DNA from 3 places in the Apilactobacillus apisilvae genome. Region 2 is predicted to be linked to each of the others. Evidence: predicted binding sites of a transcription regulator. Region 2 holds the regulator's gene; each other region holds the start of a gene.
The links. Region 2 encodes NrdR, which represses ribonucleotide reductase genes. Its sites were predicted from a motif close to ACACNATATATNGTGT; they were not measured.

Region 1 (10,720 bases), 250 kb from region 2:
GCTGACTTAGCTGAAAAAATCCAAAATGGTTGGTTAGACTTTGATGTTGCTATTGCAACACCAGATATGATGGCTCAAGTTGGTCGTTTAGGCCGTGTACTTGGACCAAAAGGTCTAATGCCAAATCCTAAGACTGGTACTGTTACTATGGACGTTAAGAAAGCCGTTTCTGATTCTAAATCAGGTAAGGTTACTTACCGTACTGACCGTGACGGTAATGTTGCAGTTATCATTGGTAAATCATCATTTGATGCTGACAAATTAGTTGGAAACTTCAAAACAATTGAAGACTTAATTGTTAAGAATCGTCCAGCTTCTGTTAAGGGATCATATATTACTAACTTATCAATTTCAACTACATTTGGCCCTGGTGTCAAAGTTGATATTGACTCATTCTAAATTTGAGTAATTAGTTTGGAATTTTAAAATCTCTATTGACCATATTATAATTATGTGGTAAATTAATATTGCTAATTAAATATGAATTCTACCTAAGACTCGGGTGGTGTTGTTACCTTAATATCCTGACGAGGACTCTAAAAGGTTTCTCTATGTCTAGGTAGGCATGGGGATTTTTTATTAAATCCCAAAAAAGTTTGGGAGGTGAAATAATGCCAAAGAAACAAGTTATTGATGCTAAAGCTAAACGAGTAGAAGCTGTTACTGAAAAGTTTAACAATGCTACTTCTGCTATCATTATTAACTATCGTGGTTTAAACGTTGCTGAAGTTACTGATTTACGTAAACAATTACGTGATGCAAACGTTGCTTTCAATGTTATTAAAAATAATATCGCTGTTCGTGCTTCTAAAGAAGCCGGATACGAAGAATTAGGTGATTTATTCAAGGGACCTACAGCCGTAGCTTTCTCTGATGAAGATCCTATTGCACCAGCTAAAATTCTAAAGAATTTTGCTGATAACACTGATGCTGTTGAACTTAAGGGTGGTATCCTTGAAAATAAGGTTGCTAGTCTTGATGAAATTGAAGCATTTGCTTCATTACCAAGTCGAGAAGAATCTATTTCAACTCTTGCAAACATCTTGCAAGCACCTGTTCGTAAATTTGCTATTGCTGTTAAAGCAGTTGCTGAAAAAGACGATGGTGACGCAGCTTAGTTTTAAAAAATTAATTATAAATATCCAAATTGGAGGAAAATAAAATGGCTTTTGATAAAGACAATATTATTGAACAAATTAAAGAAGCTTCAATCACTGACCTAAACGACTTAGTTAAGGCAATTGAAGAAGAATTCGATGTTACAGCTGCTGCTGCTGCACCAGCTGCAGGTGCTGCTGATGGTGGCGCTGCTAAAGATTCATTTGACGTTGAACTAACTGAACCAGGTAACCAAAAGGTTAAGGCTATCAAGGTAGTTCGTGAAATTACTGGTAAGGGTCTAAAAGACTCAAAAGACCTAGTTGATGGTGCTCCTTCAGTAATTAAAGAAGGCGCTAAAGAAGACGAAGCTAATGATATCAAGGCAAAACTTGAAGAAGTTGGCGCAAGCGTTACTCTTAAGTAATAACGTTTATATGAGAGACGTACAACAATATGTTGTACGTCTTTTTTATTTATAACTTGTTAAGTTAATTATAAATTGAGATAATAATATTAATAATATTATTATGGGGGAAGTATTTTTGAAAACTTTATTTCGAAAATGTGCTAATTGGATTAATGAGCACATGACAATAGTTAAAATACTATTTGTTATATTTGTTTTATTCGTTGTCATTGATGTTGGTATTCATGAAACAGCTGAAATCAGTGGAGCTAAAATGGCAAAAAGCTTTTCAACACAAACCCCAATGTCATTATTCATAATGATGGTATTGGGATTTGTGTCAGTTTTACCAATGCTAATATATGATTTCACAATAGTTGGTTTTTTACCTGGTAAATTTAAAAAATCATATGTTGCTAAAACTGGTTGGATTACTAATACATTAACCAATATTGCCGGATTTGGTGGAGTTTTGGGAGCTAGCTTAAGAGCTAATTTTTATAGTAAAAATGCTACTAAAAAGCAAATTTTGTATGCTATATCTAAAATTGTTATTTTCCTTTTAGCTGGTCTATCATCTTATTGTTGGATTGCTTTAATAATGATGTTTTTATTTGGATTTGGTACCAATAGCTTTGACTGGTGGTGGTGGATAGTATTAATTTTAGGTGGATTATATTTTCCACTTTTACTATTAATTACCAGAAAAACTAATTTGGATTATTTTAAAGATTTAAATATAAAAGTTGAAATGAAATTAATTATTGGCTCGCTATTGGAGTGGTTAGGTTGTTCGGCATTCTTTATTATTATAGGTTTATTTATGCATCAACCAATCAATTTATTTGCAGTTTTTCCAGTGTTTATTGTTGCTAATGTTGTGGGAGTAGCTTCATTAATTCCCGGTGGTCTTGGTAGTTTTGATAGTACAATGATGGCCGGACTATTATTTTTAGGTGTTTCTCCTAGTAGTGCAGCTGTCTGGTTATTATTATATCGGGCGTTTTATTATATTTTTCCAGTTGCTTTAGGGATTGTCTTTTTTGTTATTGATTTGTTACAAAGATTAAATAACTTTTTAGATGATATTCCCAAAGTCATTTTTCAAAGATTAGCACATGTATTTATTACAATTTTTATGTATTTTTCTGGAATTATGATGTTATTAGTTGCAGTTATTCCTAATTTAGTTTTAGTCAATAAATTTTATTTATCTTTAGAACCATATACATTTTATTTCTTGGATCAATTAACAACAATTATTGTTTCTTTCTTATTAATTGGTTTTGCTAGAGGTTTTGGTTCAAAAGTTAAAAAAGCTTTTTGGCCAACAACTTTTTTACTTACTATCGCAATTGGTAATACTCTTTGGAAAGAAGATTTTCCTATCAATATGGTGATATTATCGTTGATATTGATTGTTGCATTATGGTTAAGCTATGGTGTGTTATATCGCGAAAAATTCACTTATTCTTGGGGACATGTTCTGATTGATTTCGTACTGTTTGGTATGACTTTCATAGTTTATGCTCTAATTGGCTTACTGACTAATTTTAAATTTACAAAGATGCCTTTTCATTTAGCTAATTCTTATCTTTTCCCATCACCCCAAGTTTGGTTTGCTGGATTTTTAGGATTGATATTAGCATGTTTAATCTTAATTTTGACCTATCGATATCTTTCATATACTAAAGCTAGTTGGATAGACCAATCATTCGATTCTGATCGAGTATCGAATGTTATCACTGCGTTTGGTGGTAATGAAGTAAGTCACTTAGCTTATGTTAGAGATAAAGATATTTATTTCTATCAAGAAAATGATAAAGATCAGTTATTCTTTATGTATAAACGCCGTGCTAATAAAATTATTATAATGGGTGAGCCAATCGGTAACATGAATAAGTTGGGTGCGGCAGTTGATCAATTTATCAATGATAGCGACAATTTAGGTTATTCATTAGTCTTTTATGAAATTGGTGAGGAACTTACAATGTTACTTCATGAAAAAGGTTTTAGTTTTACTAAAGCTGGTGAAGAGGGACATGTTGTATTAAGTGAATTTTCCATTTCAGGTAAAAAGCATCGTGGTGAACGAGCTTTAATGAATAAATTTGATCGTGAAGAATATAAATTTGAAATTATTCAGCCACCATTCTCAAATGAATTTATTAGTGAATTAAAATATGTTTCTGATCAATGGCTAAAAGGAAACCCAGAAAAGGGATTTTCATTGGGGTATTTTGATCGTTATTATTTAAGTCAAGCTCCTATTGCGGTTATGAAAGATAAAAATAACAAGATTGTTGCGTTTGCTAATATTATGCCGACTGGTGATCATGAAATGACATCTATTGATTTAATGAGATCAAGCAATAATGCACCATCTGGAATTATGGATGGACTTTTTATTAATTTATTTGATCACGTAAAAAAACAAGGATATAAATCGTTTAATTTGGGAATGGCTCCGTTATCTAATGTTGGTGAATCTAGATATAGTTTTATTGATGAAAAAATATCGAATTTAATTTATCAGTATGGAACTGCCTTTTATAGTTTCCAAGGATTACGTTCATACAAGGAAAAGTATGTTCAAGAATGGGCACCTAAATATGTTTCATATCGTCGGGGTAATTCATTAGTATTTACAATGTTACAATTATTGATGTTAGTTAATGAACACATTGATAAAAATAAACATCAAAGTATCATAAAAAAATATTTTAAATAAACAAAAATGGTCCTCGCTTAAAATAGCGAGGACCATTTTTATTAATGCTTAGGATACCAGATTTTATAATCGTCAGCTTTCATTGCTTCGACTTTACCAAGACGATAACCATTACCAACTTGTGAGAAAAAATCATGATTTGCTGTAGAAGTGGAAATACCATTCATAACGATTGGATCAACATCTTCACTAGTATCTGGGAATAATGGATCTTGACCTAAATTCATAAGTGCCTTATTAGCGTTATAACGAATGAATGCCAAAACATCATCAGTCCAACCAACTTGATCATATAATAAATGAGTGTATTTTTCTTCATTTTCATATAAATCGTATAAGAAATTATACATCCAATCCTTTAAATCTTGTTGTTCATTTGTACCTAGTTTGTTAAAACCAATTTGGAATTTGTATCCAATATAAGTACCATGAACTGATTCATCACGAAGGATTAATTTAATAATTTCAGCGACATTAGGTAATTTGTTATGACCTAGATACCATAGTGGAGTGTAAAATCCAGAATAAAATAGGAAAGTTTCTAAGAAAACACTAGATATTTTTTTCTTTAAAGGATTACCATCATCATGGTATAAGTTATAAATTTTTTTAGCTTTATTTTGTAAAAATTCTTCTGAATCACTCCAGTCAAAAATTTCATTAATTTCTTCGGGAGTATTTAATGTTGAAAAAATTGAAGAATAACTTTTAGCATGGACAGATTCCATAAATTGAATATTATTTAACACAGCATTTTCATGGGGAGTAATAATATCTTTTCTTAATGCAGCCATACCATCTTGTGATTGTAAAGTATCTAATAAAGTTAAACCACCAAATACATGACCCACTAACCATTTATGATTATCATCCAAAGTTCGCCAATCGGCTAAATCGTTTGATAAGGGGACACGGGTATCTAGCCAAAATTGTTCAGTTAGCTTTTCCCAAGTAGCTTTATCAATTTGATCACTAATCGAGTTCCAATTGATTGCTTTGTAATTATCCATTTATACTAACTCCTTACTATATTAAATTGAACAACTTTCACATTCATTAACACCGACTTCTTGATTGTCGTCAGTGTATGTTCTTACATAATACAATGATTTAATTCCCATTGCATGTGCATAATTTCTTAAAATATTTAAATCGCGAGTCGTCATCTTATCAGTACGGCCATCTTTCCATTCGTAAAGGCCTTCTGGAATTGTTGAACGCATAAATAGGGTTAGACTCATACTTTGATCTACATGTTTTTGGGCAGCTGCATAGGTATCAATTACCTTACGCATATCAATATCGTATGCTGATTTGTAATATTTTAAGGTATCATTTGATAAATATGGAGCAGGATAATAAATTTTACCAGTTTTAGATTCATATCTTTCTTCAATTTTACTGATAATAGGGTGAAGACTAGCCGTTGAATCATTAATATATGAAATAGAACCATTAGGAGCAACTGCTAATCTATTTTGGTGGTAAAGTCCATCTTTCATAACAGATTCTTTTAATTTTTCCCAGTCTGTTTCGTTAGGAATAAAAATATCTTTGAAGACTTCTTTAATTTTATCAGATTTTGGACCCCAGTTATCACTAGTATATTTATCAAAATAAGAACCATCTGCATATTTACTTTTATCAAAATTATAGAATGTTTCATTTCTTTCTTTGGCAATCTTATTTGAAGTTACTAAAGTCCAATAATTTAGAAGCATAAAGTAAACACCTGTGAACTCGATTGCTTCGTCTGATCCATATTCAATATGATTTTTTGCTAAGAAACTATGAAGCCCCATTCCACCTAGACCAATACTATGTGATAATTCATTTCCTCGTTGAATTGATGGTACGACATCAATATCAGAGTGATCAGTAACGAAAGTTAAAGCTCTAACCATTGAATCAACTGATTTACCAAAGTTAGGACTATCCATTAAATTAACAATGTTAGTTGATCCTAAATTACATGAAACATCTGCACCTTGGTCAATATAATCTTGTTTATTATCAACTGTTGATGGTTGTTGAACTTGCATAATTTCAGAACATAGATTACTCATGACAATTTTACCGTCAATTGGATTTTCACGATTAGCAGTATCAATGTTAATAATGTATGGATAACCAGATTCTTGTTGTAACTTACTAATATCAGTTTCTAAATCACGTGCTTCAATTTTAGTTTTCTTAATTTCATCGTTGTTTACCATATTGTCATATTCTTTTGTGATATCAACATATGAGAAAGGTTCTCCATAAACACGTTCGACATCATATGGGCTAAATAGATACATTTCTTCATCATTTTTAGCTAATTCATAAAATTTATCAGGGACAGTAATTCCTAATGATAATGTTTTTACACGAATTTTTTCATCAGCATTTTCTTTTTTCGCAGATAAGAATGAAATAATGTCTGGATGGAAAACACTTAGATAAACAGCGCCAGCACCTTGCCTTTGGCCTAACTGATTAGAGTATGAAAAACTATCTTCTAGCAACTTCATAACTGGAACAACACCAGATGCAGCTCCCTCAATATGTTTAATTGGGTCACCAGCAGCACGTAAGTTAGATAAATTAATTCCAACACCACCACCAATTCTGGATAATTGAAGGGCAGAATTAATTGTACGGCCAATTGTATTCATATTATCAGTAGGCTGAATTAAGAAACATGAAACAAATTCTCCACGACGTTTTCTACCAGCATTTAAAAATGAAGGAGTGGCTGGTTGATATCTTTGATGAACAATTTCATTTGCTAAGTCTAAAGCTAAATCTTCGTTACCGTTGGCAAATAAAAGAGCATTCATTGCAACACGATCAATGAATTGTTCGAGATAATATTCACCGTCATCTGTTTTTAAAGAATATTGGGCATAAAATTTATATGCAGCCATAAAAGATTTGAATTTAAAATTTTGGTTATTTAAATATTCGTATAATTTTTCAATAAACTTAAAGTTGTATTTATTAACAAATTCTTTTTCTATATACTTATTATCAATTAAATAATTAAAACGTTCTTCTAATGAAGAAAATTGTTTTAGATTGGGCTTAACATTTTCTTCAATAAAAGCATCCAATGCGTCTTTATCTTTATTTAATTGGATTTTCCCATCTTTAGGAATGTTAATTTCATTATTTAAATCGTAATAAGTAACATCTTTTAGGTCCTTTAATGACATTGAAAACCACTCTTTCATAATTTTTGAATTAAATTTGTTTATTAGATAAAAGATGGCGAGACCGTTAGCGGTTTCGCCAAAAACTAAATTTTATAATATAATGTAATAGTTATCAACTATGCTAATTGATTTAATTTATCTGGTCTAAAACCAGAAATAGCTTCCATGCCTTCAGCTTCTACAACTGGTAGTGACATAAAACCTTTTTCTTTAAGGTAATCAATGTATTCTGGTTCTTCATTAATATTTCTTTCAGTGAATTCAATATTATGTTCGCCTAAGAAACGCTTTGTCATTTTACATTGCATGCAGTTATTTTTTGAATATACAGTAATTTTTTCCATGATATAATGATCCTTTCTTAATTAAAAGCTTGATTTTTTTCCGTCTCTCGGATTAATTTATATATAAATTCTACACCAGAAAATAAAAAAATCAAACATAAAAACACCATATTTAGTATTGAAAAATGCTAAACATACTAAGTATAGTGCTTTACAGATTTTTGAAAAATTTAATAATTATTTTTTTAGAATTGAGTGATATAAAAAATGAACGAATACTATTATACACCTAACCCAGATGTTGTCCATGAGCTTCATACTTGGAATTATGAATTGTTAGGTAATGATTTAACTTTCACTACTGATAATGGCGTTTTTTCAAAACGAACTGTTGATTATGGTTCATCTGTTTTAGTAAAAAATATTAATTTTGATAAAATTCCTTCCGGAAACATTTTAGATTTGGGATGTGGTTATGGGCCAATGGCCATTGCATTAGCTAAAAAATATCCTAATCGTAATTTTGAAATGGTTGATGTTAACAACCTAGCTTTATCTTTAGCAAAGAAAAATTCTGAACAAAATGATGTTAAAAATGTAAAAATTCATAATTCAAATATTTATGAAAATGTTCAAGATAAATTTGCAGCAATTTTAACTAATCCACCAGTTAGAGCAGGTAAAAAAGTCGTTGATGGAATGATATCAGGAGCTATTAATCATTTGTTACCTAATGGAACACTTACGGTTGTATTGCAAAAAAAGCAAGGAGCACCTTCAGCTAAAAAATTAATGAAATCGTTATTTGGTAACTGCGAAATTATTCGTAAAGATAAAGGTTATTATATTTTAGAAAGTGTTTTCAGAGGATAATTTATGGAAGTTAAATACATGGAATCTGCATTATGGGAAGCTCAAAAAGCTAGTTTAATTGATGAAGTACCAATTGGTGCTGTAATTGTTAAAGATAATAAAATTATTGCTCGTGGACATAATTTAAGAGAACACAGTAATGACGCATTAGATCATGCTGAGGTTGTTGCAATTGATGAGGCTTGTCGTTATTTAAATAGCTGGCGATTAGAAGATTGTGATTTATATGTAACCATTGAACCTTGCTTGATGTGCGCTGGTGCAATTATTAATTCAAGGATTAAAAATGTATATTATGGGGCTCCAGATTATAAAGCCGGAGTTGCCGAAAGTTTATACCACATTTTTGATGATGAAAGATTTAATCATCATGTTAATTGTGAAAAGGGAATCTTAGCAGAACGAGCTAGTTTGGAAATGAAGACATTTTTTAAACGTGCAAGAAAACGTAAAAAAATATTAAAAAAGATTCATAATGAGCTTGATAAATAATAGTAAATAAGTTATTATTATTTATGTCGAAAGACCTTGAAGCAAAGTTGTGTTTACGAACCGTGTCAGATCCGAGAGGAAGCAGCACTAAGTATTCTACGCTTGTGCTTCTTGTTTTTTATGTAATTAAACTCTTAGTCAATTGATGGCTAGGAGCTTTTTTTTGCTTAAATTTTATATAATAATAATTTACTACGACAATAGCATAATTAATAAATAGCATATATAATATAATTAATAATTATCATTGAAAGGGAGTTTTCTATGAGCTATCAAGCTTTATATCGTGTTTGGCGTCCACAGAGATTTGACGATGTAATTGGTCAAGATGTCATTACCACTACTTTAAAAAATGCAATTATCACCAATCAACTGAGTCATGCTTATTTATTTGCAGGACCTCGTGGGACTGGGAAAACTTCCGCTGCAAAAATTTTGGCTAAAGCAATTAATTGTCCAAATAAAAAAGATGGTGAGCCATGCAATCAATGTGAAATTTGTAAAAGTATTACTAATGGGACTCTAAATGATGTCATTGAAATTGATGCTGCTTCTAATAATGGAGTTGAAGAAATTCGTGAGGTTCGTGATAAAGCAAAATATGCTCCCACAGAAGCTACCTACAAAGTTTATATTATTGATGAAGTTCATATGTTATCGACAGGAGCGTTTAATGCTTTGTTAAAAACTCTGGAAGAACCACCAGAACATGTTATTTTTATTTTAGCTACAACTGAACCACAAAAGATTCCTGCTACGATTATTTCGCGAGTACAACGTTTTGATTTTAGAAGGATTACTTCTCAAGATATTCTCCAAAGAATGGAATTTATTTTAGATCAAAAAGATATGAGCTATGACGATAAAGCATTAAAGGTGATTGCCAAATCTGCTGAAGGTGGGATGCGTGATGCATTAAGCATATTAGATCAAGTCTTATCATTTGGGGCTGATAATGTTACCTATGAAAATGCATTGCAAGTAACCGGTAGTGTCACTAAATCTTTTATGAATAAATATCTTCATTGCGTAGTTAATCATGATGTTAAATCTGCTTTATTAAACGCTCAGTCTATTTTAAAAGAAGGAAAAGATGCTGGCCGCTTTATTGAAGACTTAATCAACTATTGCCAAGATATTTTATTATATCAACAATCTCCTGATATGGTGGAAAAGGCTGAACTAGGCCTTATCGATGATGATTTTAAGCATCTGGCAAACGGAATTGATGCTAAAATTATTTATATGATGATAACTCAGTTAAATGATATTCAATCTCAAATGCGTTATACAATGCATCCTGATGTTTATTTAGATGTTTTAACGGTTAAATTATCTAATAATCATATGGAATCATCAAACGATGAATCTACTAATGATGATGAAAAAAATCAATTAAAATCACAAATATTAGAGTTAAATAATAAGGTTACTTCACTAGAAGCACAAATTAATGAAATGACCTCTAAAGAAAATAAAAGCCCTATTCAGATGGATAACCAGAACGTTTCTAAAAAAGAAAACAATAAAGTTAAAAGTAAATCATCTGAAAATAAGGTTAATTTAACTAAAATATATCCAGTGTTAGACAATGCCACTCGTGATAATTTGACTAATTTGCAAAATATTTGGGATG
Region 2 (10,720 bases):
AAATACTAACGATAATAGCAATGATTTAGGTCGAGTAGCCAACGAACATGACTACTTTGAAATTCAATCTGATGAAGATGTTTATGGTAAGGGTGCTAAGCGCAGAATTCCTGAAGATGATGTTTTATATTCACATTTCTCAAGAAAGCTTATGGCAATTCAGTCCCTCAAACAAAAATTATTAGATGAGCTAAACGATAACCAACAAATTGATTTGTATAAAAATCTTGAACTTCCATTAGCTTTTGTTTTAGCTAAAATGGAAATTGATGGAATCTTTGTTGATAAAGATATTCTCGATCAAATGAGTAGTAAATTAACTGAACGAATCAGTGAAATAGAACAACTTATTTATAATGAAGCTGGTGTGAAATTTAACATTGCTTCTCCTAAACAACTGGGAGAAATTTTATTTGAAAAGATGCACTTACCAGTTTTAAAAAAGACCAAAACGGGGTATTCAACAGCAGTTGATGTTTTAGAAAAATTAGCATCAAATTATCCCATAGTTCAAGAAGTACTGGACTATCGTCAATTATCTAAAATTTTATCAACTTATATAGTTGGTTTGTCTAAAGATATTCATGATGATCATAAGGTGCATACTAGATATCTGCAAACACTTACACAAACGGGTCGTTTGTCTTCTGTTGAACCTAATCTTCAAAATATTCCAATTAGAACTGAAGAAGGCCGTAAAATTAGACAAGCTTTTGTGCCAAGCCATAAAGATTGGCAAATCTTTTCATCTGATTATTCACAAATTGAATTAAGAGTTTTAGCCTCAATTTCAAATGATAAAAACATGCAAGATGAATTTATTAATAATGATGATATTCATGCATCTACTGCTAGAAGAATTTTTGACTTGAAAGATAATAGTGATGTTACACCTGAGCTAAGAAGACAAGCTAAGGCTGTTAATTTTGGAATTGTTTATGGAATTTCTGATTTTGGTTTAGCTAACAATACTGGAATAAGCCGTAAGGATGCTAAACAGTTTATCGAAAAATATTTTGCCGAATATCCTGATGTTAAAAACTATATGGATGATATTGTTGGAAAAGCGAAGAATAACGGTTACGTTGAAACTATTTTGCATCGTCGTAGATATTTACCTGAAATTAACTCTAGAAACTTTCATCAACGTTCTTTTGCAGCAAGAACTGCTATGAATTCTCCTATTCAAGGTAGTGCGGCTGATATTATTAAAATAGCAATGATTAAAATGCAAAAAGCTTTAAAAGATAATAATTTAAAGGCTAAAATGTTATTACAGGTTCATGATGAATTAATATTTGAAGCACCTAATGATGAAATTAAAATATTAGAAAAGCTTGTACCTAAAGTTATGGATTCTGCTCTGAAACTAAAAGTTCCACTAAAAGTTAAAAGTCATTATGGAAAAAATTGGTATAATATTAAATAAAAAGTGAGGTTTTTGAAATGCCAGAATTACCTGAAGTTGAAACTGTTAGACAAGGACTTACTCAACTAGTCAAAGGTTCTCATATTAATAGTATTGATGTTTTATATCCTAAAATGATTAATGTTAGTCCAGAAAAATTAAAAGTTACTTTAACTAATCAAAAAATTGAAAAAATAGATCGTAGAGGGAAATATTTATTGTTTCGTTTTTCAAATGGAATGACATTGGTATCTCATTTGAGAATGGAAGGTAAGTATGATGTTGAACCAGAAGGTACTGAACCTACCAAACATACCCATGTTATTTTTCACTTAGATGGAGGTAGAGAACTTAGATACAAAGATAGCCGTAAATTTGGTAGGATGTATTTGATTAAAAATGGTGATGAACATACATTATCAGGATTAGGAACAATTGGTCCTGAACCAACTAAAGAAGACTTAACTTTTGGTTATATGAAATCAATTATGAATAAAGCTAGAGGGAAAATTAAACCATTTTTGCTTAATCAAAGCAATATTGCTGGTCTAGGTAATATATATTGTGATGAAGTTTTATGGTTAAGTAAAATTCATCCAGAAACAATAACTAATACTATTCCAGATAATCAAATTATGGATTTAAGAAGTAATATTATTGAAGAAATAAAGATGGCCATTAAAGGACATGGAACAACTGTTCATTCTTATTCAAATGCTTTCGGTGAAGCTGGTCAATTTCAAAATCAACTGCACGTATACGGCAAAGCTGGTAAACCTTGTGAAAGATGTGGTACTAGTTTTGAAAAAATTAGAGTAGCTCAAAGAGGAACCACTTTTTGTCCTAAATGTCAGAAACAAGTGTCAAATAATGACTAAAATTATTGGCCTTACTGGTGGAATTGCAACTGGTAAATCTAATGTTTCAGAATGCTTGTCTGAAAATGGTTATGAAATTATTGATGCTGATAAAATAACTTATGAATTACAGCAAAAAGGAACTAATTGTCTTAATGATATTGTTAAATATTTCGGTAACCATATCTTGAATGATGATGGTAGCTTAAATCGTAAGTCGTTATCTAAAATTGTTTTCAGTAATAAAAGTAATTTGACATCCTTAATGAGAATTATGGATCCATATATTAGATTTTCTGTAAATGATAGAATTAACAAATCTACTGAAAAAACTATAGTTCTTGATGCACCAACTTTATTTGAAAGCGGATATTCTTATATGTGTGATAAAATTGTTGTAGTTACTTGTACTGCAAATAATCAATTACTAAGGTTAATTGCACGCAATGGTTTGAGTATTGCTGATGCTACTAAAAGAATTGCCAATCAGTGGCCATTAGAATTTAAGGAAAGACTAGCTGATAATCTGGTTGATAGTAATGGTTCTATTATGCAAACACGTTCGCAAGTGGTAAAATTATTCAATAAAATATCTAAAGAAATTAATTGAGGTGACAGTTAATGCAATGTCCTCATTGCCATAAAAATTCATCTAGAGTGGTCGATAGCCGTCCTACTGAAAATGGCCAAGTTATTCGTCGCCGTAGAGAGTGTGAAAAGTGTGGTTATCGCTATACTACTTTTGAAAGAATTGAACAAACACCATTATTGGTAGTTAAGAATAATGGTAATCGTGAAGAATTTAATAGAGAAAAAATATTACGTGGAATTATTAGATCTGCGGAAAAAAGACCAGTTTCTATGGATTCAATGAAAGAAATTGTAGATAATGTTGAAAGTAAAATTAGATCAATGGGAGAAAATGAAATTCCTAGTCAATCTATTGGTGAGTATGTAATGAAAGAGCTTGTTAATGTTGATGAAATTGCTTATATTAGATTTGCAAGTGTTTATCGTCAATTCAAAGATATGACGGTCTTTTATAATGAACTAAAAGAGGTTATTGATAAAGATCATCAAAAGAATGATGGTAAATAATGATGGAGAATTGCTCTAAGCTGAATCCACAAGATAATTTTCAAATTTTTTCTAGCTATTATAATATTTCTGACATTGAAAGAGAATCATTAGACATGTTATATCAACCAATAATTGGGATTAATGCATATGCGTTGATCAATTGTTTTTGGAGAATGTATGAACATGATACCGATTTTTCAATGCATGCTAATTTTGAATTACTAGCATATTTAAATATAGATATTAAAGCATTTTATGAAGCTAGACTAAAATTAGAAGGATCAGGGTTAATTAAGACATACATTAAAGATAATAAGTATGTTTATCGCTTGGTTAATCCTTTAAATCCAACTGAATTTTTTAAAGATGATTTATTAAGTGTTACACTTTTACAAATTGTTGGAGAAAATCGATATACAGATTTATCAAATTCTTTAGTTAATGATACTTTATCTTTAGACGGGTTTGATGACATATCTAAAAACTTCCTTCAAGTATTTAATATTAAGGGGAGCGAGTTATCTAAGACACCTGATGTTATCAATCAAACTAAAGAAATGATTAATGATTATGAAGATAAAGGATCAAATAAACCAAATATAGATGACGATTTTGATTTTAGTTTGATATTATCTATTTTAGAGAGTTCTTTTGTTAACTTGAACGATGTTAAAAAAAATCATGAATTAATTAATTCTGAGCATCTTTTATATGGGATTGATGAAACAAATATGGCGCGTTTAATTGAAAGATCAACTAATGTTAACAACAATGTTTTTGATCCTAAAAAATTAAAAATATTAGCTGATCGACAATTTAATAATCAAAACAGTGTTCAAGAAGACAATCGTAAAACATATATTCCAGAAGATACACAAAAGTTAGATAATTCTGAAAAACAAATTGTTGAGATGGCTCAAGAATATTCACCGATTGATTTTTTGCAAGGACTCAAGGTTCAAGTGGATGGTTTTGTTCACGATAATGAAGTTAGGACAATTCGTGATGTGATTGAAGTTTCTGTACTAAAACCTGAAGTAATTAATATGATTACTTATCATATTATTATTGATCAAAAAAAATCTGGACTAAGTAGAAACTTATTTACAACGATTGCTGATAATTGGTCACAGAAGGGCGTTCGCACTGCTGAAGACGCAATCACTGAAATTCGCAATCGTAAAAAAAGTAATGATGAAAAAAAACGTGAACGAAAACGTAATTATCGAAAACCAATTAAGGAAGAATTACCTGATTGGGCTAAAAAAAGTAATTCTACTAAAAAAAATGTATCTATCGATAATAATTTAAGCAATTCTAGAAGAAAAGAATTAGATGATAAACTGAAAAAAATTAGAAGCTGGAGAAAAGAGGGAAGATAATGGAAAATTTAAGTGACGAATTATCTAACTTAATGATTAATAAAAAATTTGGTGAACGATTTAAATCATTAGCTAATGAAGTTTTTCAAGATAAAGAGGTTAAAAGATTTTTAAGTAGTCATAATGATGAATTAGATCATTCTACGATTATTAAATCAATTTCTAAGCTATATGAATTTGTTAGAGAACGTAATAAGGTTAATTCTGGTGAAGAATCAACTATTCCTGGATATCAGCCAAAATTAGAACTAAGCAAAAATGCAATCAACGTTGCATATGTTCCAACTAAAGAAAAAATTGAATCGATAAGGGCTAATAAAATGTTAAAAAAAATGCATTTAGTTGCTTTACCTGACGCTTTACGTAAAATTAATTTTGATTCTTTTTATAATGATAACAATCAAATTAGAGCAAATGCTTATGATAATTGTTTACAATTTATTAGTGATTATGAAGAGAATCCTAAATCTTACCATCAGGGTATATATCTGTATGGTGAATTTGGTGTTGGCAAAACATTTTTAATGGCAGCTATGGCTAATGAGTTAGTCAAAAATGGTCATGAAGTAATGCTATTGCATTTTCCTAGTTTTGTTACTAATATCAAAGGTTCAATTCAAAATAATACAGTTTCTAAAAAAGTTGGTAAAATTAAAATGACACCTTTGTTAATATTAGATGATATTGGTGCTGATGATATGTCTTCTTGGATTAGGGATGATATTTTTAGTGTTATTTTAGAATATCGAATGCAAAATGAATTACCTACTTTCTTCACTTCTAATTATTCGATGGATCAATTTGAAAATAATCACTTGAAGTTTAATAATAAGGGTGATGAAGAACCTTTAAAAGCACAAAGAATTATGCAAAGAATACACTTTTTATCAAAAGAAGTTCAAATGACTGGATATAATCGTCGCCCTCAATAATTTTAACTTGACAATTTAACTTTAAATGATGATAATAGTAGTTAATTAGAAGATATGACTTATCTTGATCTATTACAGGGAAAGAAAACATTTACTGGAAGTTTTCTTATTTAATCACTTTAAGTTACCACTTCTTAAATTTCTAAAGGATAATTTTAGAACGGGTAGTTTCCGTTACTTACTATTTATGAGGTCCATAATTTTAATTTATGGATAGAATTCGGGTGGAACCACGTAAATTACGTCCCTAGTATTACACTTTTTGTGTAGTGCTAGGGGCTTTTTTGTTTTTAACTTCCCGTTTAAAAATTTAAAGAGGAGAGATATTTATGGCTAGCCTTTCTTTTGAATTCCCAGATGGAAATGTAAAAGATTTTGATGAAGGTGTAACTACTGAAGATATTGCTAAATCAATTTCTATTAGTTTAGCTAAAAAAGCTGTAGCTGGTAAGATTGATGGTGAAATGGTAGACGTTGATTTACCATTACAATCAGGTGGAAAAATTGAAATTGTTACTAAAGATAGTGATGATGGTTTGAAGGTATTACGTCAAACTGCAGCTCAATTATTAAAAGCAGCTTTAGCAGATCAATTTACTAACATTCAATTTGGTGAAAGTAATACTAACGATGATGGTTTTTTTGTTGATACTGATAAACGTGAAACTCAAGTTAGTGCTGATGAATTACCACAACTTGAAGAACGTATGAACAAAATGGTTAAAGATAACGTTAAAATTGAACGTAAAGTTCTAAGTCTAGAAGATGCATTAAAACAAGTTGATGGTGATCCATACCAAGCCAAATTAGTTAATAAGTTAGCTAAAGATAACAAAGTAGTCTTTTATCAAATTGGCGATTATTTAGGATTAGGCGAAGGCGCTGTTATGTCTTCTGCTAAACCACTAAAAGCCTTTAAGTTACTATCAGTTGCCGGTGCTTATTGGGAAGGTAAATCATCAAACCCAATGTTACAAAGAATTTTTGCAACTGCTTTTTATAAAAAAGCCAACTTGGAAGATGATTTAAACAGACGTCAAGAAGCTAAAGAACGTGATCATCGTGTTATTGGTAATAAATTAGATTTATTCTTTGTTGATCCTAAAGTTGGTGCTGGTTTAGCATACTGGATGCCTAATGGTGCAACTGTTCGTCGTGTTGTTGAAAGATATATTGTTGATAAGGAACTAGCAAATGGTTATGAACATGTTATTACGCCTGTTCTTATGAATTTAAATGCTTACAAGACATCTGGTCACTGGGATCATTATCGTGATGATATGTTCCCCCCAATGGATATGGGTGAAGGTGAAGAACTTGAATTACGTCCCATGAACTGTCCAAGTCATATTCAAATTTACAAACACCATATTCGTTCATATCGTGAATTACCAATTCGTATTGCTGAATTAGGTATGATGCATAGATACGAAAAATCTGGAGCTTTATCTGGACTACAACGTGTTCGTGAAATGACATTAAATGATGGTCATACCTTCTTAGGTGTTGAACAAATTCAAGATGAATTTAAAAAGGTTCTTCATTTAATGACTGAAGTATACAAAGATTTTGATATTAGTAACTATCACTTTAGATTAAGTTATCGTGATCCTAAAAACACTGAAAAATATTTTGATGATGACGAAATGTGGAATAAATCTCAATCTATGCTTAAAGGTGCTATGGATGATCTTGGATTAGACTATGTTGAAGCAGAAGGTGAAGCAGCTTTCTATGGTCCTAAGCTAGATGTTCAAACATACACAGCAATGGGTAATGAAGAAACCTTATCAACTATTCAATTGGACTTTATGTTACCTGAAAGATTTGATTTACATTATGTTGGTGAAGATGGTCAAGAACATCGTCCAGTTATGATGCATCGTGGCTTAGTTTCAACGATGGAAAGATTTATTGCTTACTTAATTGAAGTATATAAAGGTGCATTCCCTACATGGTTGGCTCCACATCAAGTTAAAATTATTCCTGTAAGTATGGATAAACATGGTGATTATGCTAAAGAAATTAATGAAAAATTAGTTCAAATGGGAATTCGTTCAAGTGTTGATGATCGTAATGAAAAGATGGGTTATTTAATCCGTGATGCTCAAACCAATAAAACCCCATACACATTGGTTGTTGGTGATAATGAAATGAATTCTCAAAGTGTATCAGTTCGTAAATACAGTGAACAAGATAGTAAAGATGAATTATTTGAAGATTTTGCAAAAGAAATTAAAAATGATATTGCTAATTATTCAAGAGGAAATGAATAATTTGTTGACAAGCATATTATAATTTGATATTATTAGTTTATTGAAAAAGCAGAAGCCTTCCCGCTTCTCGCCTAAGTGATAATTAAGTTGCTAGGCATGATATCGGATAAACCTTTGTACAGCAAAGGACAAATGCGGGAGCCTTCTTGGCTTCCGCATTTTTTCTGCTTTTAATATACTTGGAGGTGAATTACCATAGCAAACGATATGATGGTTAATGATGGAATTCGAGCACGTGAAGTTCGTTTAATTGGTGCAAATGGTGATCAATTAGGAGTTAAATCAACATCAGAAGCGATGAAACTTGCTGAAGATGCAGGCTTAGATCTTGTAGTTGTTGCTCCTAAGGCTAAACCAATGGTTGCTAAAGTATTGGATTACGGTAAATACCGCTTTGAACAACAAAAGAAAGCTCGTCAAGCTCGTAAGAAACAAAAAGTTGTCAGTGTTAAGGAAATTAGACTTAGCCCAACTATTGATACTAATGATTTTAATACTAAATTAAAAAGAACTAAGACATTCTTGTCAAAAGGTGAAAAGGTTCGTGTATCAATTCGTTTCAAGGGACGTGCCATCACACATAAGGAAATAGGTCGTGATGTTTTAAACAGAATGGCAGATTCTACATCAGATGTTGCTAATGTTACCCAACGAGCAAAAATGGACGGTAGAAGTATGTTCCTAATGCTCGCACCTAAATCAAGCGATAAAAAATAGTTAGTATTTATTAATACTTTAAAGAAATTAAGGGAGGATTTTATAATGCCAAAGACTAAAACAAACCGTGCTATTGCTAAGCGTTTCAAAAAAACTGCTAAGGGTGGTTTAAAGAGTGCCAACGCTTATACAAGTCACCGTTTTCATGGTAAAACTAAGAAACAACGTCGTAACTTACGTGGAACTAGCATGATTAACAAAACTACTGCTAGCAAATACGAAAAAATGTTTTAATTAATTGAAACACAATTTTAGGAGGATTTAAACATGCCAAGAGTTAAGGGTGGAACAGTTACTCACGCACGTCGTAAACGTGTTTTAAAAGAAGCAAAGGGTTACCGTGAAGGTAAACATAGTCTATTTAAGACTGCTAAAGATCAAGTTATGAAGTCACGTGAATATGCTTTCCGTGATCGTAAAGCAAACAAGAGTAATTTCAGAAGATTATGGATTGCTCGTATTAACGCTGCAGCTCGTATGAATGGATTAAGCTACAGTAAGTTAATGCACGGTCTAAAACTTTCAAATATTGAAATGAACCGTAAAATGTTAGCTGATTTAGCAGTAAATGATGAAAAAGCATTTGCTTCATTAGCAGAAACTGCTAAGAAGGCTGTTAAATAAGTTTTATATACAATCAAAACTTTCACCACTTAACGTAAGTAGGTGGGAGTTTTTTTCTTATTAATTGAGTATTTATTCTACTCAATTAATTATACATACTTTAGTTAGAGGAGTTAGCTATATAATGATATCTAAATTTAAACCAACATGGATGATACCAATGATATATAATATATCACCAATTAAATTAGAAGACATGGGAATTAAAGCTGTATTTACAGACTTAGATAATACTTTAATTCCTTGGAATAATCCATATGGAACTCCTCAACTAAGAAATTGGCTTAAGAAATTAAAAAAACATAATATTAGATTAGTTGTAATTTCTAATAATAAGCACTCAAGGGTAAAAAAAGCCTTGGAAATGTTGAATTTAGATTTTATTTCCCGATCGTTTAAGCCTTTGCCTAAGGGTATTGATAGAGCTTTAAATAAATATCATTTAGACAAAAAACAAGTTATAATGGTTGGAGATCAATTGTTAACAGATGTTTGGGCATCAAATAATGCAGGCGTTAGAAGCGTTTTAGTTAAACCGCTTATTTCAACTGATGCCTGGAATACTAAGCCTAATCGTTTTATCGAAAAGAAAATTTGGAAAAAATTATTAAAAAAATATAATGATTTAGAATGGCAGGAGGATATTAATGACTGAAAATATATCTAATGAAGATTTACGTTGTATTGGATGTGGTTCTGAGATACAAACTGACGACAAAAATGCTTTGGGTTATACGCCTAGTTCTGCTCTAGAAAAAGCTAAAGATACTGGTGAAATTTATTGTCAAAGATGTTTTAGACTACGCCATTATAATGAAATTTCACCAGTTAGTCTTACTGACGATGACTTTCTAGCCTTATTGAATCAAATAAGAGAAGCTAATGCTTTAATTGTTTATTTGGTGGATATTTTTGACTTCAATGGTAGTTTGATCCCCGGATTACATCGTTTTGTTGGTGATAATCCAGTAATGTTAGTAGGTAACAAAGCCGATTTATTACCTAAGTCACTAAAAAATAGTAAATTAAAAGATTGGATTAGACAACGTTCAAATGAAGCTGGAATTAGACCAATTGATGTAGAATTAGTATCGGCAAAAACTAATGAATCTGTTGATAGTTTGCTTGAAAATATCGATAAATATCGTAAGAATCGTGATGTTTATGTTGTAGGTGTTACTAATGTTGGTAAGTCTACCTTAATAAATCAAATCATTAGACAAAATACGGGTATTAAAGAGCTTATTACTACTTCTAGATTTCCTGGAACCACTTTGGATAAAATAAGTATTGATTTAGAAGATGGACATAAATTAATTGATACCCCAGGAATTATTCATCAAGAACAAATGGCTCATTATTTAAATGGAAAAGATTTAAAAATAGTTGAACCACAAAAACAAATCAAACCTAAAGTTTATCAATTAAATCCAGAACAAACGCT
Region 3 (10,720 bases), 450 kb from region 2:
TGAGAGTAACGTATATTGGGTACACCCATTAAAGTGTTAGCGTATGTTAGTACGTGAAGTGGCTATTTTTAGCAATCAAGGTGGTACCGTGTGTCTAAAGCACCCTTAGTTTTTTATACTAAGGGTGCTTTTTTTATTGTTTTTAAAAAGATTGGAGATGATGGTTATGAAAGTGAGTAAATAAAAAATCGCAAGTAACTTATTTACAATATAATTTGGAGGAGAAAACATGCAAGATGAAATTAAAGATCTCAATAATAAACCATTGTCCATCAAACAATATTTAGTTGTAGGATCAATGTTATTTGCCCTATTTTTTGGTGCAGGTAACTTAATTTTTCCAATTCATTTAGGTCAATTAGCTGGTGCTAATTGGATTCCTGCGGCAGCTGGGTTTCTAATATCTGGGGTGATTTTGCCATTACTATCAGTTTTAGCAATTAGTATTACCCGTTCAAAAGGGGTTTTTGATATCGCAAAACCATTAGGTACTGGTTTTGCAATTATATTCTTGGTGATGGTTCACGCAACTTTGGGCCCATTATTTGCTACGCCTAGAACCGCAAGCGTTAACTTTACCGTTGGAATTAAACCATTCATCCCTGACCAATACGTTCAATTAGCAATGATTATTTTTACTGGTATTTTCTTTATTGCAACATTCTTATTAGCATACAAAACAACCAGCATTTTAGATAGTTTAGGAAAAATTTTAAATCCATTATTTTTAGCACTACTATTTATTGCATTTTTATTAGCCTTTTTACATCCAATGGGCAATGCCGCTAGTCAATCAATCTCATCTACTTATCAACATGCATCATTCTTCAATGGATTTTTGGAAGGTTATAATACAATGGATGCTTTAGCTGGATTAGCCTTTGGAGTTGCCGTTGTTAGTGCAGTTAATGTCTTAGGCAAAACAAATCCTAAATCAAATGCCAACGCAACTGCAAAAGCCGGCTTCATTTCAGAATCATTAGTTGGAATTATTTATATTGTATTAATTTGGATCGGTGCAACTTCACTAAATTTATTTAAGATTAGTAATGATAATGGTGGAACTACTTTTAATCAATTTATGGGACATTATTTAGGTTCAACTGGACATGCTTTACTGGCCACTTTAATGACTTTAACTTGTATTACCACTGCAGTTGGTTTGGCCTCAGCTTTTGCACAAGATTTTCATCAACATTTTCCAAAATTCAGTTATCATCAATGGTTAGGGCTAAATTGTATTATTTCATTTGTGGTTGCTAATGCTGGATTAAACTTAATTGTTACCTGGTCAACGCCAGTATTAATGTTATTATATCCATTCGCAATTACATTAATTTTATTATCAATTTTTTCCCCATTATTTAAAAGAAATAAAATTGTTTATATAACGACCATTATTTTTATAACGATACCTGCATTCTTTGATATGTTAGTTTCAATGCCACCGATGATTAGTAATTTAACCGTTATTCAATCATTAATTAAAATTGAACAAGGTATTTTACCATTTGCAAATATTAAAATGGACTGGATTCTTCCCGGAATTGTTGGTGCAATCATTGGATTAATCATTTATAAATATAAAAAGTAAAAAATAAGCAACTCAAAGTTAATTGAGTTGCTTATTTTTTATGGGGGATTGTATATATGAAATATCTTGTTTTCTAATCAATTATGGATTTAACCATTTGAAAGTTTTTGGTTTCCAAATATGACCACCCTTTAATTTCAATTCATAACGACCAATCATAATTGTATTATTTTCATTCAAACTTGTTGGATCCATTAAAATCTGTTGTCTTAGCATAGTCATATAACCTTCTTTCTTAATTGATTGTCATTAATATAACAATGAAAACTTAAAATTATCTTAAATGAAAAAAGAAATTACTAAACTTAGTAATTTCTTTTTGGCCTTTCATATTAGAAGTTAACTGATGGAGCTTTTTGGGCACTTTCATCAGCTTGGAAGTAATTAGCCTTCTTGTGGTTAGTAATACTTGCAACTAATGAACCAGGGAATTTAACTAGTTTATTGTTATATTCACGAGCAGTCTTATTATAACGATTACGTTCCACACTAATGCGGTTTTCACTCCCTTCTAGTTGTACCATCAAAGTTTGCATATTACTATTAGATTCTAATTTTGGATATGCTTCACGAATTGAACCAACCATGACATTTAAAGCACGATCTTGCCCACTTAAAGCATTAACTTTGTCAGAACTATTGTTAGCATTGTTATACTTAGATTTTGAATTATAGTATTCAGTTCTAGCCTTACTAATGTCACCATAAACTTGTTTTTCTTGTTTTTGTTGGCCCTTTACAGCATTCATTAAGTTAGGAATTAAGTCAGCACGACGTTGTAAAACGGTTTGAACTTGTGCCAATTGTTCCTCTACGCCTTGTTCACTGGTTGACATGCTATTGGAAGATTTAATAAAACCACCAATCATTCCAATTAGTACAACACCAACTACGACTAGTGTAATAAACCAGCCACGTTTATAAAATGGTTTGTTTTCAATCATTTTTTATATTCTCCTTATTCTTTACAAATTATTAAATATCGGATCCTCCACCACCGAAGTCTCCGCCGCCTCCGGAATCACTAAAGCCACCAGAGTCGCCACCACCAAAGCTACCAAAATCACTACCGCTAGACCTAGAACCACCAGATCCTAGTAAACTACCGATTAATGCACCAGTCCAGAAACCATTATCGCCGCCTCCAGAGCCACCACCGTAATGATTATGATGGTTATTGTCATCATTATTATTCTTCTTCAGATAGTAGATAATTACACCAACTATTCCTAATAAAATAAATAATAATACCCAAGTAGTATACTTTTTACGTTGGTTAGCTTGCATGGTTGCCTTGGCGTCTTTTACTGATTTGTTAGCGTATTCTTTACTGACAATTGAAGCAACATCTTGAAAAGTCTGTTGAAGTCCATTGTCAACTTCTGAAGAATTGCTAGACTTCAATAAAGACTTATTATTTTGTAGAATTTGATTAGTTTTACCATCAGGTAAGATTCCTTCAACTCCATAACCTGTACTAATTCTAACATTATTTTTACCCCCATTTTGGGCAAATAAAATTAAAGTTCCATTATCCAGGCCTTTTTTACCAAATTTCCAGCGATCATTTTCCAAAAGTTTATCAGCATAATCTGCAATAGATAAATCTCCAGTTGACTTTACCGTCATTACAACAATTTGTGGTTTCGTTTCCGTTTGTTGATATTTTTTATCCTGATTTAGAATAATTTGTTTAGTATTATCAGATAAAATATTAGCATAATCTTCAATCACATACTCCGAATTAGGTGTTGGATTGGTCGATTCAGCATTTGCATTTAATTTACCCATTAATAAAATTAATGAAAAAATAGGAATTAATAGATAAAATATTCTTTTAAAATACTTCGTAAATCTCCCCCCTATAAACTCTTTATAAGAGCATATTAATTGATTGTAATATAATAGTAAAGAAATATTTAACTAAAAATTTGAAAAAAATCCTTTTTTAGACTATTTTTGAGTTAAGGATTTAATTAAAGAAGGCATAAAATATGTATAAATATATTTCAATTATTTTTAGAACAATTAGTGTTATTTTAGGATTATTAGCTGGAACCATTATTGGGCTTGATATTATTCCTATCGAGCCAATTAGTCAGTTACCTCTTAACTTTGTTATTTATGATATTATAGGTGTAATTACTGTTATATTATTAATTATTCAAATTGTAGCAGCTTTCTTCATTCAAAATACCAAGTTTGATGCAATTTTATCAATTACATCAATTATAATGATTATGATTTTATGGATATTAAATCCAGAAACTAAGTTCCCTTATGTATGTGGAGTCATTTCAAGTATTTCATTAATTCTTGGCAATATCAGGAACAACGTCTACAATTTGCAAAATTAATTTATCCTTTTTTTATAATTTAAATCGTTATATCATAAGATATATAATTTACATCAGGAGTTGTTACAGATGGAAGCTATCAAATTGGGGAAGGCCAAAACCCAACAAATTACCCAATTTATTAACTTTGGCAATCAAAATTATGACAATGACAATCAAAAACAAGCAATTGAATTTTATAGTAATGCAATTGCAATTTACCCTGCTAACTTAAAAACAAATGAAGAAATAAATGGAGATATTCCTGATCGTAATGAAATTTTAACTAAATTAGGGATGCTATTTACTAAATATGGTACTCAACTTGATCCAACTGGTGTCCATTTATTTAAACAATCATTAATTTACGCACCAGATGATGTTGAAGCCAACTACTATCTAGGAAAAATCCTATTTAATAATGGTAACATCTACGAAGCTAATTTATATTTGAATAAGGTCATTGATAATATTGATGAAAATGATAAATTATATAATTCAACTAAAAAAGCTTTAGAAGAAATTAATAATCAAGATGAAAAAGATCTACCTATTTTTGCAACTGACTTTATCATTGGACAAGCTTTATCCCACACAATGTTAACCAGTCCAATTGGAACCTTTGTTAAAATGAGTTTTGATAAAATTGAAAATAAATACAATGATAGTGTTCAGCTATTTCCAACTGATCAGACTGTTAAAAAATTAAATAAAATTCGTGACTTTAATTCTAATCATGGCTTTAAGCAAGCTCCCTTTGAAGAGTTTTTACCAGCAAACCTACCATTATTTGAAGTAAAAAATAATCTATCATTATTTATCGATGAAAATTATACCTTAATTAATCAAGGTGCTGAAATCTATGATGTTTGTGGAATTAACGTCCCACCAGAATTATCATTTAATTTTTACAAACTAGTTAATAATGATACCGGAACAATTGCTTATCTATTACTAACAGGTAAAAGTCCATTAGAAATCAAAGATGAACAGTTAAGAACATCTGATGATTTTGATTATCAAGAAACTATTTTTGATGATTATAAAACTAATGTTTCATATGATACTGAAACAATTAAAGTATTTATGTTAGCGGTAGCGAAGGATTATTTCAACGATACAGTAACTAAAGATAATATTGAAAAAACTAAAGTTTGGGGTATTAAAGATGCCGGTTTTGAACAAACTTTTGATAAAAATGATGATTTTACTTTAGATGATTCGAGATTAGAGATTTTAATTGAAACCAATATTGAAAAATAAAAAGTCGATTCGAAAGAATCGGCTTTTTGTGTTTTATCGATTGTAATGATGATAACTACGATGGTAATTATGCGTATTATAACTACCATAGTTACGGGCATAATGATGATTATTCTTATAAGAACGGTTGTTATTACTAAAGTTAGGTGCACCTTGAGGTGTTGGAACCGTCATACTTTTATCAATTTTAGATCTACCTGTAGCGTAATCAAATTTAACTCCTGGTTGAACATTATATAAATAAATATTGAAGTTCAAAGTTTCATCAGTAGAAAGTGCTTGCATGTGAACTCCACTCGCCATTAAATTATTTCCTTTAAAAATTGGGGTAACTTTATAAATAACTTTCTTCCCCTCTTTTAAAGCATCTCGAACTTTAGTTTCGTAAATAGTTTGTACTTTTTGATTACTAAAGGCACTTTGCGTAAATAAATTCTTAATGTTGTTCTGGTCACCAGATTTTAAACCAGGTTTGTAACTACCATCTAAACTAATGCCTCCAGAAATACTATAGGCAATTTCATGGCCACGATTAATTATAGCTGAACCATCAACAAATTTTTGATGCCAAGCTGTTGGTTGAACAGTTTGTGAGCTTCTTAGGCTACCACTAGCTAAATTACGATGTTCTAAGTAAGCAATGTTACCAGTAGAAGTCCGATTCAAATTGTCTAAATCAGCATAAACAACATGATTATATTTCCAATCAGTTGTTTTTAAATTGGATTTATTATTATTAATTTCAATATAAGATTGATCGCCAGATTTGTATTCTAGCTGATCTAGTTTCTGATCAACTGTGTTATCATTCTTGCTTTCAATATTAATATTGTTGTCTTTTACTGTACTTTGGTTTTCTTCTTTTTTAGAACCACAACCTGTTAGGAGTAATGCTAAAAATAAAGAACTAACGACTAATCGTTTAATTTTCATACTTTATCCATCCCTCTAAATTATCTATCAATAATATTAACATAATCGCTAATTAAAAAATAAAAAAGCTGGATTAAAAATCCAACTTTTCGATATTAAATATTAATCAACTTCAAATTTATCAGCGTAAGCTTTTTCTTCTTTCATCAAACGTTGTTTTTCCTTTTCATTAAACCAAGGAGAAACGGTGAAAGCTAAGACGTCATTAGCAACATAAACAGCACTATTAACAAACATTGCCAAAGTAGCTGATCCTTCTTTGTAAGTAATGAACCATAATACTAATTGAGCAAGTCCTGATGCTAACCACCAGAAGTATTGATTGTTGTAACGCATGAAGCAAATGATTCCAGCAGTTAAACAAACCGCAAAACTAAATGCATCATAGAATGGACGACCATCATCGGTTAATGTTTGAATGGCAAATCCAGAAACTACGAAAACAACAGCTGTAAATGCAATTGAGATAAACCAGCTTTTAGCGGTAAACTTACGAATCTTAGAAACCATGTTAACATTCCAGTTCTTACTTAATAATACTGGAATATCAAGTGTCAATATGTAAGCAATCTGTTCACCAATACTTAAATAATTCTTTGCAGTAAATCCAACAATAATAAAACAAATTCCGGATAAAATACCTAAAATACCATTTACAGATTTAGCTGCATTTATTGCAAGCACACATAGAACTCCTAAAGTAGTTCCAATAAAAGTTAAGATTGAAAGCCATGTAATTGGTGCATTTACCAATGTCATCACTTGGCAACCTAAACTAAAGAAAAATAAGTAGTAGTTTTGTTTTGGCCATCCCTTTAGTTGATGGGCTAAAAATTTAAAATAATTAGACAATGTATAATTTCTCCTCAATATTTTCAAATTCGGTTAAGAATTTTGAGGAGAACATACCTAGGATTCATCTATATATTGTGTTAATACATAGTGTTCTCTCAAAAAACAACACTATATATACTACCATGTAGAAATATTTTTGCAATCCAATCAAAATAAAATTAGAGCCTTCTGGACTAGATAAGACGGGCTCTAATTTAGCTTTAGAAAAATTTGATTAAATTTTAAATTGAATATTTTAATCTTCAAAATTGAATTTGGTACATTGCAAAAAGAATCTATATAGTGAGAATATAATACATATTGTAACAAAAACCATAATGTAAAAAGATACACTTAGATTAATATTTAGAAAATAAATAAACAAAGAAGTTGATAATAATATTAATGGAATATAGTAAATTAATTTAATTTTCCAATTACGACTTCCAATAGCATTAATATTTTTAAAAAAATATTGATTGAATTTGTCAAATTTAATACTTCCCTTAGTTGCATAATTCATAATAATTTCATAGATAATAACAATAGCTAGTAACCACAAAGAACTATACATACTTAAAAAGCTATAATATAAAATAATAAATATACTTAGTGGAACTACCATCAAAAAAATAAAGTACGAAAAAGTTTTCCAGTCAATTTTCATTAAACACCCCTACTTACTCTCCAATGAATAAAATAATTCCAAAATAACTACATAACATAAAGTAAACACTAAACTTCCCAGATGAAGAACACTAAATAATATGTTCATAACAAATAACAGTCCAACTAAGATTAATAAAGAAGCTGTTGGATGAGTTCTGGCATATGCATTAGGTCGCATTCCAAATCCATAGTAAAACATTTGCGCAATTTTACTATATGGATGATTTTTGCAATAAAAATATAGTGCCACAAAATAAGCAATAATTGCTATTAAACTAAGTAACCAACCAATAAACACTTCAACAATTCCAGCAATCAAAAATGCTGGTAAAACTAAAATGATTCCGTTTATAAATGATTTCCAATTAATTTTCATAATAAGCTCCTATTTTTCTTCTAATGAGTAAGTAAAGTTGGTAAATGATAAAACAATAAACAAATAAATTAAAGGATTTACAACATTAAAGACTCTAATCAACAAATAAATAAGTAACAAGTAGAATGCAAAGTTAATCGCAATACATAAAATCTTATGAGAACGATAGAACATTTTTTCACTATCGTAAAAATTCAATTGCTTATTCCGTGCAGATTTTAATAAAAAATACGTCAAAGCCAATAAAATAACGGTTACAATTAAGCAGACAATAAAACTAACCTGCCACGCTGCTAGAATAACTAAAAATAATATTATTGGAATAAATCCTAATAAAAAATTATGTAAATGTATTTTCAATTTTTCACCCTCATAGTTTAAAGATATACCATAATGTTATCAGACTTCAGATTAAGTTTTAATAGTATTTAGCAATATATCATAATATAATGAAATTATCTTATATAAAAGGACTTGATTAAATGGATTATCGAATTGAAAAAGACTCTTTAGGTGAAGTAAAAGTTCCCAAAGATGCACTCTTTGGGCCTCAAACTCAACGTAGTCGAAATAATTTTAAATTTGGTAAACTCATGCCGATGCCAATTATTCATGCTCTTTTGCAAATAAAAAAAGCCGCCGCGGTGGTAAATTCAAAAGATGGCAATCTTGATCAGGATAAAGCTAATTCAATCGTAAACACAATTGATACAATTTTGAATGGAAATTATCGTAATGAATTTCCCCTTCATGTTTATCAAACTGGTAGTGGAACTCAAACTAATATGAATGTGAATGAAGTAATTTCACATCTAGCAGAAGAATTAAATTCAGCTGTTAAAATTCATCCAAATGATGATGTTAATAAGTCACAAAGTTCAAATGATACTTTCCCAACTGCCATGATGATTGCAGCAAATGATGCAATTAATCAGTTATTACCAACATTAAAAACATTGGTCCAAAAATTAAACGAAAAAGAAATTGCATACAAAACTGTTGTTAAGATTGGGCGAACTCATTTGCAGGATGCCACCCCCATTACTTTTGGCCAAGAAATAAGTGGCTGGAAGTCAGCAATCCAACATGATATTGACTTCTTAGAAGAAAATAAAAAAACATTATTAGAATTACCAATTGGTGGAACTGCTGTGGGGACTGGATTAAATACGCCTAATCATTTTGACTCAGATATGGTTAAACAAATCAGTAAACAATTAAACGAACAATTTAAAGTTGCACCTAATAAGTTCCAAGGATTAGCTAACCATACTGGTATTACAATGGTTCATGGAATTTTAAAAACCTTAGCGACTGATTTAATTAAAGTCGGTAACGACATTCGTTTCTTGGCATCCGGTCCTCGTGCTGGCTATGACGAATTAAATATTCCAAGTAATGAACCAGGTTCTTCAATTATGCCAGGAAAAGTTAACCCTACTCAGATTGAAGCTTTAACCATGGTCGGTGCTGAAGTAATGGGCAATGACACAACCATTAATTTTGCTAACAGTCAGGGAAATTTTGAAATGAATGTTTATAAACCATTAATCATTACTAAATTTTTAGAAAGTGCTAATTTATTACGTGAATCAGTTGAATCATTCACTGACAAACTAGTAAATGGGATGACTATTAATCAAGATCGGATGAATGAACTATTAAAGAATTCATTAATGCTGGTCACTGCATTAAGTCCACATATTGGTTATGAGCGCAGTGCTAAGATTGCCCAAAAAGCGAAAAAAAATAGCACAACTTTAAAAGTAGCAGCATTAGCTAGTGGTGTTACAGAAGAAGAATTTAACAAATGGGTAGTTGCACGTGATATGACAAATATTGATCGATAGAAAAAAGTCGGCTAAAAATTTAGTCGACTTTTTGTGATTTATTTTCAATTTTCTGCAATAGTAAATTATTTTCAAAATGGAAACAAACAAGTGATATTGCAATCGCAGCGTAAATTGCTAAAATTATAAATTCAAAAATAATTTCTTTACCACCAACGGCTGTATAATTACTTTCTGGCATCCCTTTGGCAAGTGTAACTACAAAGTCATAAATAAAATGGGTTGCCATTGGAATCAAAAGACTACCAGACTTAATATAAATAGCCCCTAGAATCATCCCAACTCCGATAGCATTTAGAACTTGTAGCGTTGTAAAACCAAATGATTGTTGAGCTAAATTAATATAATGGAAACAGCCAAAAATAATAGCGGCAACCGTTAAAGCAATTGATACATTGACATAGGTTTGCTTAAATTTCGTAATTTTTTCTAGTACCCAGCCCATAATAACACCGCGAAACATTAGCTCTTCAGGAATTGCCGCAATAATACCAACATCTAAAGCAGTCCAATAATGTTTAGAAGTACAAGTTATTAAGATAATTAATAAACAACAGAATATAAATATTTTCCAACCAGCTTCTTCTTTCGAAGGTTTTAAATAAAAAGTCTGTCTGAACAACAAGTAGTTCAGTATTAAGATCACAAAAATAGATAAAATTTTATAGATATTGAGATATAACATATAGTGATTCTCAACTAAACTTGCATGTGTTAATAATCGATAACCGCCAGCATATATCAATGGTAATATAAGACCATCTAATAGTGTTTCTAAAATCAATAACAATGGAATCATCGTCCATTGCCATTTTGAACTAATTTTTTTAACTAACATCTAGTCACTTCCTAAAATAATAGTTTA

Region 1: the regulator NrdR is predicted to act here: its motif matches at 7,883-7,898, upstream of MOO46_RS00125 (redoxin NrdH).
Region 3: the regulator NrdR is predicted to act here: its motif matches at 7,044-7,059, upstream of pnuC (nicotinamide riboside transporter PnuC).

Annotation. Positions count from the first base shown of each region.
Region 1 covers NZ_CP093362.1:16,080-26,799, forward strand. Annotated here, with positions in the region: gene rplA (50S ribosomal protein L1) at 1-399, shown strand, start outside; ribosomal protein L10 leader region at 473-587, shown strand; gene rplJ (50S ribosomal protein L10) at 612-1,118, shown strand; gene rplL (50S ribosomal protein L7/L12) at 1,163-1,525, shown strand; gene mprF (bifunctional lysylphosphatidylglycerol flippase/synthetase MprF) at 1,644-4,238, shown strand; gene nrdF (class 1b ribonucleoside-diphosphate reductase subunit beta) at 4,280-5,248, opposite strand; gene nrdE (class 1b ribonucleoside-diphosphate reductase subunit alpha) at 5,270-7,435, opposite strand; gene MOO46_RS00125 (redoxin NrdH) at 7,552-7,779, opposite strand; gene MOO46_RS00130 (class I SAM-dependent methyltransferase) at 7,987-8,592, shown strand; gene tadA (tRNA adenosine(34) deaminase TadA) at 8,596-9,084, shown strand; RNA gene ffs (signal recognition particle sRNA small type) at 9,113-9,208, shown strand; gene dnaX (DNA polymerase III subunit gamma/tau) at 9,349-10,720, shown strand, end outside.
Region 2 covers NZ_CP093362.1:266,905-277,624, forward strand. Annotated here, with positions in the region: gene polA (DNA polymerase I) at 1-1,429, shown strand, start outside; gene mutM (bifunctional DNA-formamidopyrimidine glycosylase/DNA-(apurinic or apyrimidinic site) lyase) at 1,447-2,286, shown strand; gene coaE (dephospho-CoA kinase) at 2,279-2,875, shown strand; gene nrdR (transcriptional regulator NrdR) at 2,887-3,363, shown strand; gene MOO46_RS01375 (replication initiation and membrane attachment family protein) at 3,363-4,727, shown strand; gene dnaI (primosomal protein DnaI) at 4,727-5,659, shown strand; gene thrS (threonine--tRNA ligase) at 5,989-7,935, shown strand; ribosomal protein L20 leader region at 7,976-8,106, shown strand; gene infC (translation initiation factor IF-3) at 8,143-8,652, shown strand; gene rpmI (50S ribosomal protein L35) at 8,698-8,886, shown strand; gene rplT (50S ribosomal protein L20) at 8,920-9,276, shown strand; gene MOO46_RS01405 (YqeG family HAD IIIA-type phosphatase) at 9,401-9,931, shown strand; gene yqeH (ribosome biogenesis GTPase YqeH) at 9,924-10,720, shown strand, end outside.
Region 3 covers NZ_CP093362.1:1,290,814-1,301,533, reverse strand. Annotated here, with positions in the region: T-box leader at 1-110, shown strand, start outside; gene brnQ (branched-chain amino acid transport system II carrier protein) at 230-1,594, shown strand; gene MOO46_RS07885 (hypothetical protein) at 1,676-1,810, opposite strand; gene MOO46_RS06650 (LemA family protein) at 1,927-2,538, opposite strand; gene MOO46_RS06645 (TPM domain-containing protein) at 2,570-3,385, opposite strand; gene MOO46_RS06640 (hypothetical protein) at 3,589-3,951, shown strand; gene MOO46_RS06635 (tetratricopeptide repeat protein) at 4,021-5,193, shown strand; gene MOO46_RS06630 (DNA/RNA non-specific endonuclease) at 5,227-6,126, opposite strand; gene pnuC (nicotinamide riboside transporter PnuC) at 6,229-6,978, opposite strand; gene MOO46_RS06620 (hypothetical protein) at 7,217-7,627, opposite strand; gene MOO46_RS06615 (hypothetical protein) at 7,637-8,005, opposite strand; gene MOO46_RS06610 (class II fumarate hydratase) at 8,488-9,855, shown strand; gene MOO46_RS06605 (CPBP family intramembrane glutamic endopeptidase) at 9,875-10,693, opposite strand; gene MOO46_RS06600 (CPBP family intramembrane glutamic endopeptidase) at 10,705-10,720, opposite strand, start outside.